Regions from separate parts of the Alkalicoccus luteus genome, predicted to be linked through region 2. Evidence: riboswitches for the same ligand, from Rfam matches in the RefSeq annotation. Region 2 holds a riboswitch; the other holds the start of a gene.
What was found. Region 2 has a riboswitch for cobalamin ahead of ACSZLD_RS07025 (ABC transporter substrate-binding protein). Riboswitches for the same ligand answer to the same signal wherever they lie in the genome.
Positions count from the first base shown of each region.

Region 1: it holds a riboswitch for cobalamin, as region 2 does, so the genes downstream of both, ACSZLD_RS14020 (ribonucleoside-diphosphate reductase subunit alpha) here and ACSZLD_RS07025 (ABC transporter substrate-binding protein) in region 2, are expected to answer to the same signal.

Region 1 covers NZ_JBPZEY010000011.1:43,240-50,472, forward strand. The annotation lists gene ACSZLD_RS14015 (ribonucleotide-diphosphate reductase subunit beta) at 1-626, opposite strand, end outside; gene ACSZLD_RS14020 (ribonucleoside-diphosphate reductase subunit alpha) at 664-2,922, opposite strand; cobalamin riboswitch at 3,092-3,273, opposite strand; gene ACSZLD_RS14025 (MBL fold metallo-hydrolase) at 3,450-4,301, opposite strand; gene ACSZLD_RS14030 (Rrf2 family transcriptional regulator) at 4,313-4,753, opposite strand; gene ACSZLD_RS14035 (L-lactate permease) at 4,890-6,485, opposite strand; gene ACSZLD_RS14040 (SIR2 family NAD-dependent protein deacylase) at 6,622-7,233, opposite strand, start outside.
Region 2 covers NZ_JBPZEY010000004.1:145,502-152,734, forward strand. The annotation lists gene cbiB (adenosylcobinamide-phosphate synthase CbiB) at 1-220, opposite strand, end outside; gene ACSZLD_RS07015 (adenosylcobinamide amidohydrolase) at 217-1,686, opposite strand; gene ACSZLD_RS07020 (FecCD family ABC transporter permease) at 1,683-2,732, opposite strand; gene ACSZLD_RS07025 (ABC transporter substrate-binding protein) at 2,719-3,789, opposite strand; cobalamin riboswitch at 3,934-4,111, opposite strand; gene cobT (nicotinate-nucleotide--dimethylbenzimidazole phosphoribosyltransferase) at 4,175-5,188, opposite strand; gene ACSZLD_RS07035 (cobyric acid synthase) at 5,175-6,668, opposite strand; gene ACSZLD_RS07040 (cob(I)yrinic acid a,c-diamide adenosyltransferase) at 6,668-7,204, opposite strand.

The sequences.
Region 1 (7,233 bases), on a different contig from region 2:
GTACTCGTTTTGACCATTTTTTGATTGCGGGCGAGGTGATAAAAAAATGCAAATCCAGCATAAAAATAAATTCCTTCCAGATTGACAGAGTTAATACACAGCTCCAATAAACGCTGAGGTGAGGGGTTCTTCCTGAAACGTTCATAGGAATCCAGAATAAGGGCATTTCGCTTTCGGACGAGCGGATCATTTTTTGCGTCATCAAATGCTTTTGTTTGTTCATCGGTGGAAACGAGAGAACTCAGGACATAAGAGTACGATTCATTGTGCACGGCTTCCTGCTGCGCGATCACGGCAAATACTGCTTTAAAGCTCGGATCGCTTACATAATCAAGCACCATCGACATCGTTGGTGTCTGCAGACTGTCGAGTGAAGCCAGCTGCGTATTGACCTTTAAAAAAATCTCCTTTTCTGCGTCAGACAAGGCTTCCCACTGTTTAATATCGTCCTGCATGTTAATCTCCTGCGCTTTCCAGAAGTTAGACAGTAAAACGTGGTACATATCGTACATTTGCGGATAGGCGATATCGTTCCAGTTTAAAATGCCGGAAGCTCGTCCGTTTATAATGCCGGTCGATTTATTCGCGTGATCCGGCTCAAGCAGCTTCATTTTTGTCAATGTCATCGTATGCTCCATCCTTTCGTTTTGCTGCCTCCTGCAATCAGGAGTGACAGCTTTCGCATTCTTCAATTTCTCCCTGGGACGTGCTGCGCACATAATAGGTCGTTTTCAGCCCTTGACGCCAAGCCTCCATGTGCAGCTGCAGCAGGTCTTTTGCGTGAATATCGTGGCGGACATACAAGTTAAAGCTGATTCCCTGATCGACATGGCGCTGACGCGCTGCGTTTTGGCGGATGCTCCAGTGCTGATCCAGCTCATGCCTGGCCCTGTTGTAATATGGGTACGTATGATGCGTAAGGTCCGGCGGTGTAACCTTGAGCTTGAAATTTTTCTTTTCTTCCGCGTACTCCAGTGCATAAACAGGATCAATGCCATCTGTCGAACCGGCAATTTTTGCCGTTGATGAATTTGGGGCGACCGCCATCAGCCAGCCGTTTCGAATTCCTGTCTCAGCTGTTTTCTGCTTCAGCTGCAGCCAGCGGTCTGACGTATAGCCCCGCCGCTCAAAGTACCGGCCATTTTCCCACTCTGAGTGCCGAAAAGCAGGATAAGCTCCTTTCTCCTCTGCGAGCGCTGCACTTGCCTGAACAGCGGCAAACGCAATCCGTTCATACAGGTCATCCGCGAAAGCTACCGCGTTCTCTGATTCCCAGTCAATATGGTTCACAGCAAGTACGTGGTGCCAGCCAAATGTTCCGAGACCGACGGCCCGGTATTTTTTATTCGTCTCCTGTGCCTGGCCGACAGAAAGCGTATTTAAATTAATAACATTATCGAGCATTCTTACCTGTATAGCTACCGTCCGCTCAATCACATCATCTCTGCAGGCTGCAGCCAGGTTGATAGAGGAGAGATTGCAGACGACGAATTCACCCGGCTTTCGCACGATCACGATACTTCCGTCTTCCGCCACATATTCATCAGTGATTTCTGAGGCGGACATATTTTGGGCGATTTCGGTACAAAGGTTGCTGCAGAATATCGAGGTACGGCCCATTGCCTTTTTGTTCGGGTTGCCTCTGTTCACTTCATCCCGATAGAACATATAGGGCGTTCCAGTTTCCAGCTGAGCGATCATGATGCGTTTCATGATATCCATCGCACGGTACGTCTTCCGCGGAAGCATCGGATGCGCGCAGGCTTCCTTGTATTTTTCAGTAAACGCAAGGTGGTCCGTTTCATCATAGAAATCCTCCAGACCGAGCGAATTGCCGTTCTCATCCTTCCATCCCATGATGGTCTTCACCTGATGCGGACAAAATACCGACCACTCTCCACTGCTGCGTCCGGCTTCATCTGTTTCTTCCAGCATTCTCATAAAGTGATCAGGAATACTGACGCCCGTAAATATATCGTGCGCTTTTCTGCGCTCATCTCCATTGTTTGTCTTCAAGTCCAAAAACCCGCTCATAATATCCTTGTGGAAAATATCTAAATAAACTGCAACAGCCCCCTGCCGCTGGCCAAGCTGGTCGACGCTTACAGCAGTATCATTAAGCAGCCTGATCCAGGGAATAACACCTGAAGAGGTCTCTTTAAAGCCTTTAATGTCCGAACCAAGCGCTCTCACCTTGCCAAAATAAACGCCGATTCCTCCGCCATCCTTACTGAGTCTTGCCGTATCCCAATTGTTTAAGTAAATGCCGTCCAGCGAATCCGAGACGGTGTCGATAAAGCAGGAGGAGAGTTGCCCGTAGCTTTTCCCTGCATTTGCTAACGTAGGCGTCGCTACCGTCATGTAGAGGTTAGACAGCGCCCAGTATGCCTCTTCTACGAGCATAATCCGTTTACTGGCTGGCTCATCTTGCATCAGGGCCATTGCGATTACGAGCCACCGTTCCTGTGGAAGCTCCCACACCTGCTTATCATGATCTCTTGCCAGATACCGGTCTGCGAGCAAAAACAGTCCGATAAATGTAAATGAATGATCCCGGTCCGGCTCTATTATTGTTTCTAATTTTTCAATTTCTGCTTTTGAATACGACTGCAGCAGCGAGGAGCTGTAAATTCCCTTATCCGTCAGTACCTGCAGCAGTTCATAAAACCCGCTGTAAGCCTTATAACCGCGCTGAGCCTCTGCCTGCTCATAAAGTCGCGTTAAGTAAAACCGGGCTGCTGCAAATGTATAATCCGGCTGGTCCATGGCGATCTTGTTAAGGGAGGTATGCAGCGCATGATCAAACGCTTCCTCCTCCTGTTTCGATTCGACCTGCTGTTTCAGTTCCGATAAATCAAGTTTGTAGTTGTTTTCCAGCTCGTTGATCGTGAGCTGAATCCGTGATTGTAGTGCAGATTTCATTGAAATGCCTCCCTTTTCTTCTACATGATTCACTATATTGAATGATGCAGCACAAATCAGCAGAACCAAAAAAGTGCCTCTTCGGAGGAAGAGACACGAAAAAGGAAACAGCACAGACGCCCGGCATAACGGCGCTGCACCATTCCCTTTCTCAATCCCCGAAGAAAAGAAACGTCTGAAACGTACGGCAGGTCTCCTGGCTTCTGCTTCATCCTTACAGCCTCCCTTCCCGTTAAAAAACAGTGGGTGATCGGCTGCTCGTCAGCAGTTACAGTTGCGGGGACAGCTCCGGCTTTTAACCGGATTCCCTATTAAACCGCTTTTGCGGTACCTGTACGTTTCTGCACGCTATATTTAGATGTCTACTTGCTTATACACTCAATATATTGATTATGCTACCTCTATTCCCAGCTATTTGCAACATGAAACTTGCAGAATAGCAAATCATTTTCAACGACATACTGGTAGACCGCCTTCAGCTGACCATATTTCTTTTTTTGTCAAAAGATGCAGGTTTCGTTGTTCATCTAAAGCTTTTTTCCGTTCATGAAATATTGCGCTGCAAGACTCTCTTCTTCTGACAACGGTTTTCCGTATTCGTCCATCAGCAAGTTTTTCAGTTCTGCTTCATCGCCTGCACGAGCGCTTAACGAGGCTGTTTTCTCCAGCAGCTCCAGCTCCTCGATAAACAGTTCTTTCGACAAGGGCTTCCAGTGTGATATGACGTTCCAGGCTGAAGCAAAAGGCTTCAGCTTTTTTACAAGCTGCTTTGTTTCGTCTGGCGTATAGTGCCAGGATGATGCATATAAGTTCGGAGCAGTAATATCTCCTGCAAACAAAATATCTTCCTCTGCAAGGTGAACAATCAAATGATCAGACGCGTGGTTGCCGCCAGCATGAACGAGCCGGCAAGTGATTCCGCCGAGGTCAAGTACCAGCTCATCGTTAAACGTTATCTCCGGCATATGGATACGTATAAAACGTTCAGCTGGAAATTCTTTTTTTATCGCTTCTGCACAGAAACGAATCTCTTCTCCGGTCTTGACCCGCTCGTCGAGTGCTTCATCCTCCCATGAATAGGACGACAAACGCTGCAGCTCTGTTTTCGTCGCCTCTGTGCTGATAACAGGCGTTCGGTTTAACGCCGACGCCCCGAAAACATGGTCCCAGTGCCAGTGGGTCAGAACAGCCAGTGAAGGGGCAGGAACACCGCTTCGTGTTAATTCGTCTAAAAACAGACGCACGTGTGCTTCTGAGTTTCCGGCGTCGATCAGCAGCGTCAGATTATCCCCGACTACTGCGCCAAGAATGGGCCTGTCTGTTTCTTCGACCGGTGTGAGATAATAAAATCGCTCCGAGAGCTTCTTTAATTCCTGCATGAAAATTCCTCCTAGTCCGGCTGCTTCAATAAGACTGCAAGTGCATCCCTGTTATCGGTGATATCCTCCAGCGTATACTGATCCAGCACATCCAAGTAGGCTGTCAGCGCATCAGAAAGAGCAAACTGAAGCTTGCATGCCGGTGTAATTGGGCACGTGTTCGTTTCACTGTTAAAACATTCCACCAAATGAAAATTGTCTTCGGTATGTCTGACAACTTCGCCAATATTTATATTCTGCGGTTCACGTGCAAGTCGGATACCGCCGTTCCTGCCACGGATTGTCTCTATGTAGCCGAGCTTACCGAGTCGATACACAACCTTCATAAGATGGTTTTTGGAAATGCCGTAAGCCTCTGATATGTCCTTGATTTGCGACAGCTTTCCAGATGGCTGAACTGCAGTGTACATAAGCACCCGGAGTGAAAAATCGGTATATTGAGTTAAATGCATGGCGGTTCCCCTTCCATTTCCTGCTGCTGTTTCATAAGTAAATGCTGCTTCAACAGTATCCTGTCAAAGCAGCACCATGTCTTTCTATCAGTGTAGCATATGAACCCGCTCGAAAGCATAGTCCGAAGCATGACCGTTAAAACAGGCCGGTCAGGCCGGCGAGAATCGTTCCCGCAATTCCGATCAGCGCCGCGTAGCCAAGCGCAGGAACGACCGTTCTTCTGATGATATCGCCTTCCTTATCTGCAAGCCCGACCACCGCCGCAGCTGCGACGACGTTATGCACGCAGATCATGTTCCCTGCAGCTGCACCCGCAGTCTGCTGAGCGAGAACCAGCGTCTGATCAAGCCCTGCTGCCGACGCAACAGATGTCTGAATTGGCGCGAAGGTCAAGCCTGATACCATTGCACTGCCTGTAATAAACGATCCCAAAAGTCCAAGAAACGGCGCTGCAAGATGCCAGACGCTTCCGAGGCCTGATGCGAGCATCACAGCAATGTGTTCCGGCATTGATACGAGATTTCCGGCATTAACACCGGAATTAATAAACACGTTCACTAACGCAAGCGTCGGGAACAAAGCCAGTGCGGCTCCGCCTACCATCTTCCTCGAATCCATTACGGCTTCTCCGACGACTCGCAGTTTTTTCCGCTGCACGAATACAGACAGCACCGCTGCAAGAAGTAAAACTGCACCTGGTGAGTAAAGCACCTGCCAAGTAGAAGTGGCGGTTTCAACACCGAGAATCGTTGTCCATGACAAATCGACCGCCGTTTGAGCAAATTCCTGGATTGGTTCTACTATTCTTGTCAGCAAAAGCAGGCCGATGACGATAAAGTATGGGCTCCATGCTGCAAAAAGCGACATATTCGGTGCTTCCTCTTCCTGCACCGCTTTAGGTTCCAGCGCTTTCTTCCACTCTTTTTCCGGCATAAAAATACCGGCGCTTGCCGTAGCTGCTGCGACAGCCAGCGCTGTCAAAGAAGCCAGGATCGCAACGAACTCAGGTCCGAATAAAACGGCATACAGAAGAGCAGATCCGGTGTATGTCATCCCTGTCAGCAGTGCCCAGGGAGCCATCTCCCGCGTATCCTTCCAGGCATGTTTTTTATCGGCAAAAAACGTAAGCACGAATATGAGCAGCAGCGGAATAAAGGTCCCAGCTCCAAGATCCATTGCCGTAATCCGGATCGCTGTGTCCTGGAACAATGCTGAATCGGCTCCCGGCACACCGCCGAGGCCGACGATAACAGGCGTTCCTACGGCTCCAAATGAAACAGCCGTACTATCTGCAATGAGTGCGAGCGAAGCCGCTGCCATCGGGGCAAAACCGAGGGCGACGAGCAGCGGACCTGTAACAGCAGCCGGAGTGCCGAACCCTGCCGCCCCCTCAATCAGACTGCCGAATAGAAAGGCAGTTAATACAGCCTGGACGCGCATATCTCCTGAGACACGCCGGAATCCCTGATTAATACGAACGACGGCCCCTGTCCGTTTTAGTGTATTCAACAGCACGATAGCGCCAAGCAGAATGAATAAGATCGTGACCGCCTGATGCAGCCCTTCCAAAATGGAAGCTGAAAGCACGAGAAGCTCCATCTGCCAGACGACTGCCGAAAGTATGATAAACAGCACGGCACTGTAAAGCATACCTTTTCTCGCAGGAAGGCGCAGAACTACCAGAAAAAGAAAAGGAAGAATAATTGCACTTAATGCTGTAAGCATGAGCATTGCCGACGCCCTCCTTGTTCAACATTTCACATAAATAGATTTATGTAAGGACTGATTCCATTATACCGTGAAATCAGTCTTGGAAAAATGAAAGCTAGCAAAAAAACGTGTCGACTTTGTGAATTTATGAACAAAATCATAACTGCACGCTTTTCAGCAGCCGGTCTACCTCCTGAAGCACCTCTCCTGCCCGTCCTTCCAGCACTAAGTCGAAATCGGATGCTGTTCCGCTGTAGTCGGCATTAATATAAACGGACCGCCCTTTTGACATCAACGGCAATTGATTGGCCGGATACACTTCCAGACTGGTGCCTATTGTGACGACAAGATCTGCTTTCTGTACAGCTAAAAGGGCTTCATCCCAATCTTTTTCGGGGAGGATCTCGCCAAAGAGTACTACCCCTGGACGCAGCTTTCCGCCGCAAATCTGACACGGTCTGCCTTTGCGGAAATCTGCTTCACCAGCCTCTTCATCACATCGCGAGCACCGGACCGCCTGCAGCCTGCCATGAAGCTCATACACCCTTTGGCTGCCCGCTTTACGATGAAGCCCGTCTACGTTCTGCGTGGCGACAGCTTGCACCATGCCCCGGCTCTCCCATGATGAAATGACATAGTAGCCAGCGTGCGGCACAGCCGCTTCTAAAGATGCCATCCTGGCTGCATAGAAATCCTTAAACAACGGATAATCCTGATTCATCGCTTCCGGAGTGGCGACGGTTCGCGGATCGACCCGTCTCCACCATCC
Region 2 (7,233 bases):
AAAGCAGCAAAGCGGAGACACACCAGACGAAGCCTGGTACGAAAGCAGCGAGCAAAACACCTTTCCATCTTCTGGCTCGGTTCGACCCATGATTCAGATGCCGGGTGCCGAATGCGATCAAACGTCCCATCCCAGAAACCGGGTGCGGGAGACGTTTCGGATCCCCAATTACCCAGTCAACGATGAGAGCCGCCGCAGCTGTCCATCCCGGAATGATCATGTGTGCGTCTCCTTCCAGCGCCTGTCTGCCCGCACCGCTTCTCTCGTCGCTTCATAGACGATACGGCCTATCCCCCGCCCGACCGGGGTTCCAGACCCTGCGTAAGGCGTCCGTTTTCCCTGCTGGGTCGCGGCAATAACGAGCGCATCCGTAGAAGTGCTTGTGGCGGGAGTTCCAGTTTGAGGATCACGAACATCTTCATCCCGCAGTGCCTGCACCTTCGCTTCTACTGCAGACATACACGCGTTCACGAGCGCCCCGTCCGTCAGGTTCGCATCCACCGCCAGGAACGTATTAATCGTACCGATTTTTTCCCGCTCCAATTCAGGACCGTCATAAGTGATATCAACCGCGTTTCCGGTGCCTGCAGTCACGACAGCGGTAAACGCGATGCCATTGATGGTTTCTTTTCGGACAACGGCCATTTCTGTTTTCACAGCGGTCATCAAGCCGATCGACTGTTCAACCGGCAGACTGCGTTTTTCCAGCCACGCTTTCATATCAGCTTCCGGAGTACGGCTGCTGTATTGTTTGTCGACGTGAAAATTGGCAATGTGGCGAATCCACTGAATTCCCTCACCGGCCACCCCGTTGGAAATTGTCCGGAGCGGCTTTGGACTCGAAATTTGGACCAGATTTCGATCAGCTTCTACGGTGACACTGTCGTGAAGAGACATGGCAGATTCATCCTGCTTTTTCGGGTTCATGAGCAGCTGCGGCCGCGGCAATGTCGGATGCGACTGCGTCCACGTTTCTACTCCGTAAATACTGGACAGCCGCTCTGAACGGCGCATAATATCGACCGGACCCGTTTCCTGAAGCTTTCCTTCATGAAGAAGTCCGACGCGGTCACAGTAAAGGGCCGCAATATTTAAATCATGCAAAATGGCAAAGACGGTTAGTCCCTGCGTTTCCTGCCGCTCTTTCAATACGTTCAGCATGTCAAACGTATGACGAATATCAAGATGATTCGTCGGTTCATCCAGCAGAAGCACCTCCGGCTCCTGCACAAGTGCCTTTGCGAGCAGTACCCGCTGCTTTTCACCTCCGCTTAACCGGAAGAACGACGTATCGCGAAATTTTTCTGTGTCGGTCAGCGCCATAATTTCATCGATGAGCGCCCTGTCTTCCCGGCTCAGCATTTTAAACAGGCCTTTTTGAAAAGCATAGCGGCCGAGCCGGATCACTTCCTCGACAGTAAAATCGAAGGAGACATTTGTTTCTTGTGTGAGAACGGCTATTTTTCTGGCACGCTGCACTGGAGACATCGTTAACAGCGAAGCACCCTGAAGCGATACGTCTCCATGGTCCGGCTTAAGGGAACCGCTGACAAGCTTAAACAGCGTCGTTTTTCCGCTGCCATTCGGACCGAGCAGGCCGAAAAATTCTCCCTGTTTTATATGAAGGTCCATCGATTCAATGATTGGAGGGCCGCCGTAGCCGCCGCTCAGTCCGGTGATGTTCATGCCAGCTTCTTCCCCTTTCCGATGCGGTTTCTAATAAGCAGAAACGCAAACATTGGTGCGCCGATCAGCGCCGTGATCACACCGATTGGCAGTTCCTTTGGTGCAATAATCGTTCTTGCCGTGATATCTGCAAAGATTAAGAAGGCCCCTCCGATGATCATGGAAATTGGCAGCACATGCCGGTGATCTGGTCCCGTAACAAGCCTTACAAGGTGCGGGATAACTAGACCAACAAAGCCAATCGTACCCGATACAGCAACGGCCGCACCAGTCAGCAGCGACGCGCCGCCAAGAATAAACACTTTCCCGCGGCCGACATTTACACCAATATGACCGGCAGCTTCTTCTCCGAGCGCAAGTGCATTCAGGTCCCGGTAGCGGGTGACGAGCATAATGGAACCGATAATCAGAAACGGTACGATCAGCTGCACGTAGCTCCAGCCTCTCATACCAACACTCCCATACAGCCAGTAAATAATCTGCGTCATTTCATCCTGGCTGCCGAGCGAGATAATCAGTGAAATGATTGATCCGATAAATGCACTGACGATAATTCCCGCAAGGATAATCGTTTCGATCGCCAAACTTCTGCTGCTGAGCTTTACAAGCCCGAACACAAGCATGAGCGTGAGAAACCCGCTCACAATCGATACAGCCGGGAGCGTAAATGCACCAAGTCCTACGATCGTGAGCTGGAAAAAGATAACGAAAACAGCGCCGAGGGCCGCACCGGAGGAAACGCCGATCGTATATGGGTCCGCAAGCGGGTTTCTCAGCAACCCCTGAAATGCTGCTCCGGCAAGCGCGAGAGACGCGCCAACACATAGAGCCAGCAGCACTCTCGGCAGCCTGATTTCCCAAATAATCGAGTACTGGTTGGACGGAACGTCATCCAGCAGCTGAGCGCCGATTGTTTTATCCAGAATAATATGCAAAATATGCGGAACCGGGACCGTTACGCTTGAATAAAACAGTCCAAGTGTTATCGCAGCAGCAAGAAGACCGAGGCTCCCTGCATAGTACAGCCATGCTTTATTCGAAAACATCCGGATATACAGCCTCAGCTACGGCACGGGTTCCTTCTACAAGGCGCGGACCGGAGCGCGTCACGATATCACTTTGCACATCGTGTACGTCCTCGTTTGCCACAGCAGGAACATCACTCCAGCCATCGCGGTTCATTACTTCTTCTTGAGGATCCTCCACATAGTATCCGTAGGTAGTGACAATCGTGTCCGGCTCGAGCGTGACAATTTCTTCTTCGGTCAAATTCACCCAGCCTTCATGCTCTTCCGCTGCGTTTTCCGCCCCGATCGTCTCCAGCATCTCATGCATGAAGGTGCCGGTACCAGTAGTGAAAATATCCGGAGATGGTGCTACTTCCACCCAGACGCGCTTGCGCTCTTCTTCGTCGATCGTTTCTCCAAGCTCCGCGAGCTCTTCCATGCCGCTCTCCATCTCCGCTATGAGTTCTTCTGCATTTTCTTCTGTTCCGGTGAGCATGCCGAGTGTTTCAATCGTGTCATAAGTGCCTTCAAACGATTCGGCATTCCGCACAACAACGACATCAATTCCGGCATCACGCAACTGCTCTAAACTATCATCATGACTGGAGGCGTGATAATCCGAAACGAGTGCCATGTCAGGCTCTAAAGAGAGAATGCGTTCCAAATCCATGTCCTGCGCCCCGACATTTTCAATTTCGAGCGCTTCTTCCGGATAATTGCAATACTCCGAAACCCCTACGAGTCTGTCGCCTGCGCCGATTTCAAATAATATTTCTGTATCGCTTGGCTGCAGCGTAACAATAGTTTCCGGTTCTTCGTCGATCGTCACTTCATTGCCTGCGTTATCCGTTATCGTTACCGGGAACTCTCCGGCTGTTTCATTATCCTCATCATTTTGCTCCTCGTTTGATACATTGTTCTCTGTGTTATTTGCAGCTCCTTCTTCATCTTCCGCTGCCTCATTGTTGCCAGTCGTGTCTTCGTTTGCTTCCTGATTGTCCGTGTTCGTATTCCCGTTCTCATTGTTTCCCTCTGTCCCGCATGCGCTGATGATGAGCGCGGCTGATAGCAGAAGCGGTGCCGTCATTTTTTTCATCGTTACTCCCCCATGATTATGTAGTGGAACATAAAAAAACGCCGCCCTTCGAAGGACTGCGCTGAATAAAATGCATGAAGAGAGCCGTTTCAGATTCCCGGAAATCTCCTCGTCTGCACTTCAAACAACCTTTTTCCCGAAGGTGTTTAAATCGACAGAGAGGCAGGTCTCCTGACTTACGCATAAACGGCAGCCTCACCCTTCCCGCGGAATGCAGTGGATTGTGAAATGCCTGTGCGTTTACAGTGGCGGGTCCGTGCCGGATTCACACCGGCTTCCCTTTTCATCGGCTGATGCCGACACCTCTCTGCTGACGAGCGTTACGTTTTTCAGTTCTACTTTGTATTATAGTATGGACTGCTGGAAAAAGTCTACATCTGTTCTGTCAGGCAAGGCCGATATCGGCAAACGTCGCCATTTCTTCCGTCAGCGCCTGTGCCATTTTTAGCAGCGGATAAGCAGCGGCCGCCCCGGTCCCTTCGCCGAGACGCATCCCTAAATCAAGCAGCGGTTTTCCGCCAGCTGCTTCCAGCGCCGCTGCATGACCTGCTTCTGCAGATTTGTGTCCGTAAAGAAAAAAGCGCTCTGCTCCTGGTGCAAGTTTTGCTGCAGCTATTGCTGCAACAGTTGCAATAAACCCGTCTACGAGAACCGGCTTCCGCATTGAAGCCGCGCGAACCATGGCTCCGGCCATAGCCGCGATCTCCAAACCGCCTAAATCAGCTAATATGTGAAGCGGTTCCTTCGCATCAGACCGCTTCACCGCTCGCCCGATCACCTCGATTTTATGCTTGAGCTGCGGCCCCTCTACACCTGTCCCACTGCCCGCTGCCGCTTCCGGAGAAAGTCCCGTGTACGCACACAGCAGCGCGCTGCTTGCCGTTGTATTGCCGATGCCCATGTCCCCGGGGATGATAATATCTGCCTTTGAAGCTTCAACGGCGTCGGCTCCAATTTGAAGTGCCTGCTTTACTTCTGCTGCAGTCATCGCCGGTTCCTTTGCTATATTTCCGGTACCGCGACGAACGTTGCGGTTGATAGCTGCCGTATCAGCTGCATCAATCCCCACGTTATACACATAAACATCTGCTCCGATCTGTCTCGCGAGAACGTTAACCGCTGCTTTGCCGGTCACAAAATTCTGCGCCATCAGAGCGGTGACTTCTGACCCGTAAAGCGAGACCCTTTCAGCTGTCACCCCGTGGTCACCTGCAAATACAAGCACCGCAGGCTTTCCCGTCTGCAAATCTCCCTGCATGCCGGAGAGCGTTACGGCCAATTCCTCCAGCCTGCCGAGACTGCCCTGCGGCTTTGTCAGCGAATCCAGATGCATCCGCATCTGTTCAGCTGCTGTTTGATCGATCTCAGGTATGTTCTCTGCCGCTTCACGCCAGTTCATCTGTCTGTCTCCCTTCGTTCATCAGCCGTTCAATCAGCTCCATATCAAGATGTGCTTCGACTGCATCGGCCAGGCGGTCAAATGCCTTCGTTTTCTCTTCTGCAACGCTCACCCTGCGGACAGGCGGGAGCGCTTTTTGACGTCTCAAGCTGTCCAGCAGTGCGTGGCGGAATGTATCGTTATGAAAAATGTCATGCATATACGTGCCGTACACGTTGTTCACTGCCGCGCTGCTGCCATGAATCCCGCCGGATAACCACTCCGGAGCTTCGTGAACGGTCTGCCCCATGTGCAATTCATATCCAGTGAGCGAATGCACTTCACGCTCCCAGTTAACGCTCGCTGAGATACGCACTGTCGTTTTCACTGGATCCATCACCGTCTTCATATCCGGAATCACATTCAGCCCCTGACACTCTCTCAGCTCTGTATCCGCAGCTGCCGGGTCCTCGACTGTTCTGCCAAGCAGTTGATAGCCGCCGCAAATTCCGATGATTGGCATCTCTCCCGCTTTTTCTGCAATCGCTTCGTTCAATCCGTTTCTGATCAAAAACTGTCCATCGGCAACCGTCGTTTTGCTGCCTGGCAGAATAAGCAAATCAGGTTCGCCTAGCTGCTCAGGCCGCTCGACGAATCGAACAGCGCAGTCCGGTTCAAACCGGAACGGGTCCAGATCCGTGTAATTGGATAGATAAGGAAAGCGAATAACCGCAATATCGAGATCCCTGCCGGCCGTTCCCCTTCCGTATGTCTCCAAGCCAAGCGAATCCTCTTCTTCCAGGCGGAGATCCGGCAGATAGGGCATCACCCCTGCGACCGGCTTTCCGGTATACTCCTCCAGCCAGTCAAGTCCCGGCTGAAGCAAAGACTGATCTCCGCGAAATTTATTGATGATGAAGCCCTTCACACGCTTTCTGTCTGCTCTACTCAACAGTTCAAGCGTGCCAACAATCGATGCAAAAACGCCGCCACGGTCGATATCTGCTGCAAGCAGGACAGGTGCCTCGGCCATGCGGGCAATGCGCATATTCACGATTTCCCGGTCCTGTAAATTAATTTCTGCCGGGCTCCCTGCTCCTTCTATCACGATCCGCTCTGTTCTGGAGGCTAGGCGGTTATAGGCATTCGTCACCGTCTGAAGGCCTTTCTCAAAGTACTGCTCCCGATATTCCGTTGCTTCCATGGCGCGAAGAACCTTGCCGTTTACAACGACCTGCGACCGGTTATAGCCGGATGGCTTAAGTAGAATCGGATTCATGTCCGTGTCCGCTTCCATTCCGCACGCTTCGGCCTGCATGCCCTGTGCCCGGCCGATTTCAAGACCATCCGCCGTGATATACGAATTAAGTGCCATGTTTTGTGACTTAAACGGCGCTGTCTTAAAGCCCTGACGCGCAAATACACGGCAGAGGCCGGCAGTCAGCACGCTTTTTCCTGCATCGGAATGCGTACCCTGAATCATCAGCGGCGCTGCTTTCATTAAAATTCAATCCCTTTAATCGCCGGAATGCCCTCATCGTAATAATGCTTCTCGGCTTCTGTGACTGAAACGAGATCAGCGGCTTCTTTTATTTTTTCGTGTGCGTTTCGACCTGTTACGAGAACGTGGACGTGCTTCGGACGATTGGTCAGTGCCGAGAGAACATCATCGAGCGGAAGCACATCGTCAATTGGAAAGGAATCAATGGCAAGCGCGTTGTTCAGCTCATCCAGAATGACGACATCGTAGCTCCCATCCAGTGCTTCTACTGCTTTTGGCCAGGCCTTACGCAGCGCTTCACGGTGTTCTTCCGGCGTTTTTGTCCACGTAAAGCCGATGCCAAGCTGCTCTACTTCAACCCCCAGCTTTCGCAGCGATATTGTTTCCCCGTATGTACGCTCCGGCGATTTGATAAACTGCAGCATTTTAACGCTCATCCCTCGTCCGGCTGCCCGAACCGCCGTTCCAACAGCCGACGTCGTCTTCCCTTTCCCGTTACCTGTCTGCACCAGCATCATGCCTCGCTGTTCTGCCATGTCAATTCCTCCTTTTATTCAGGCAGGCT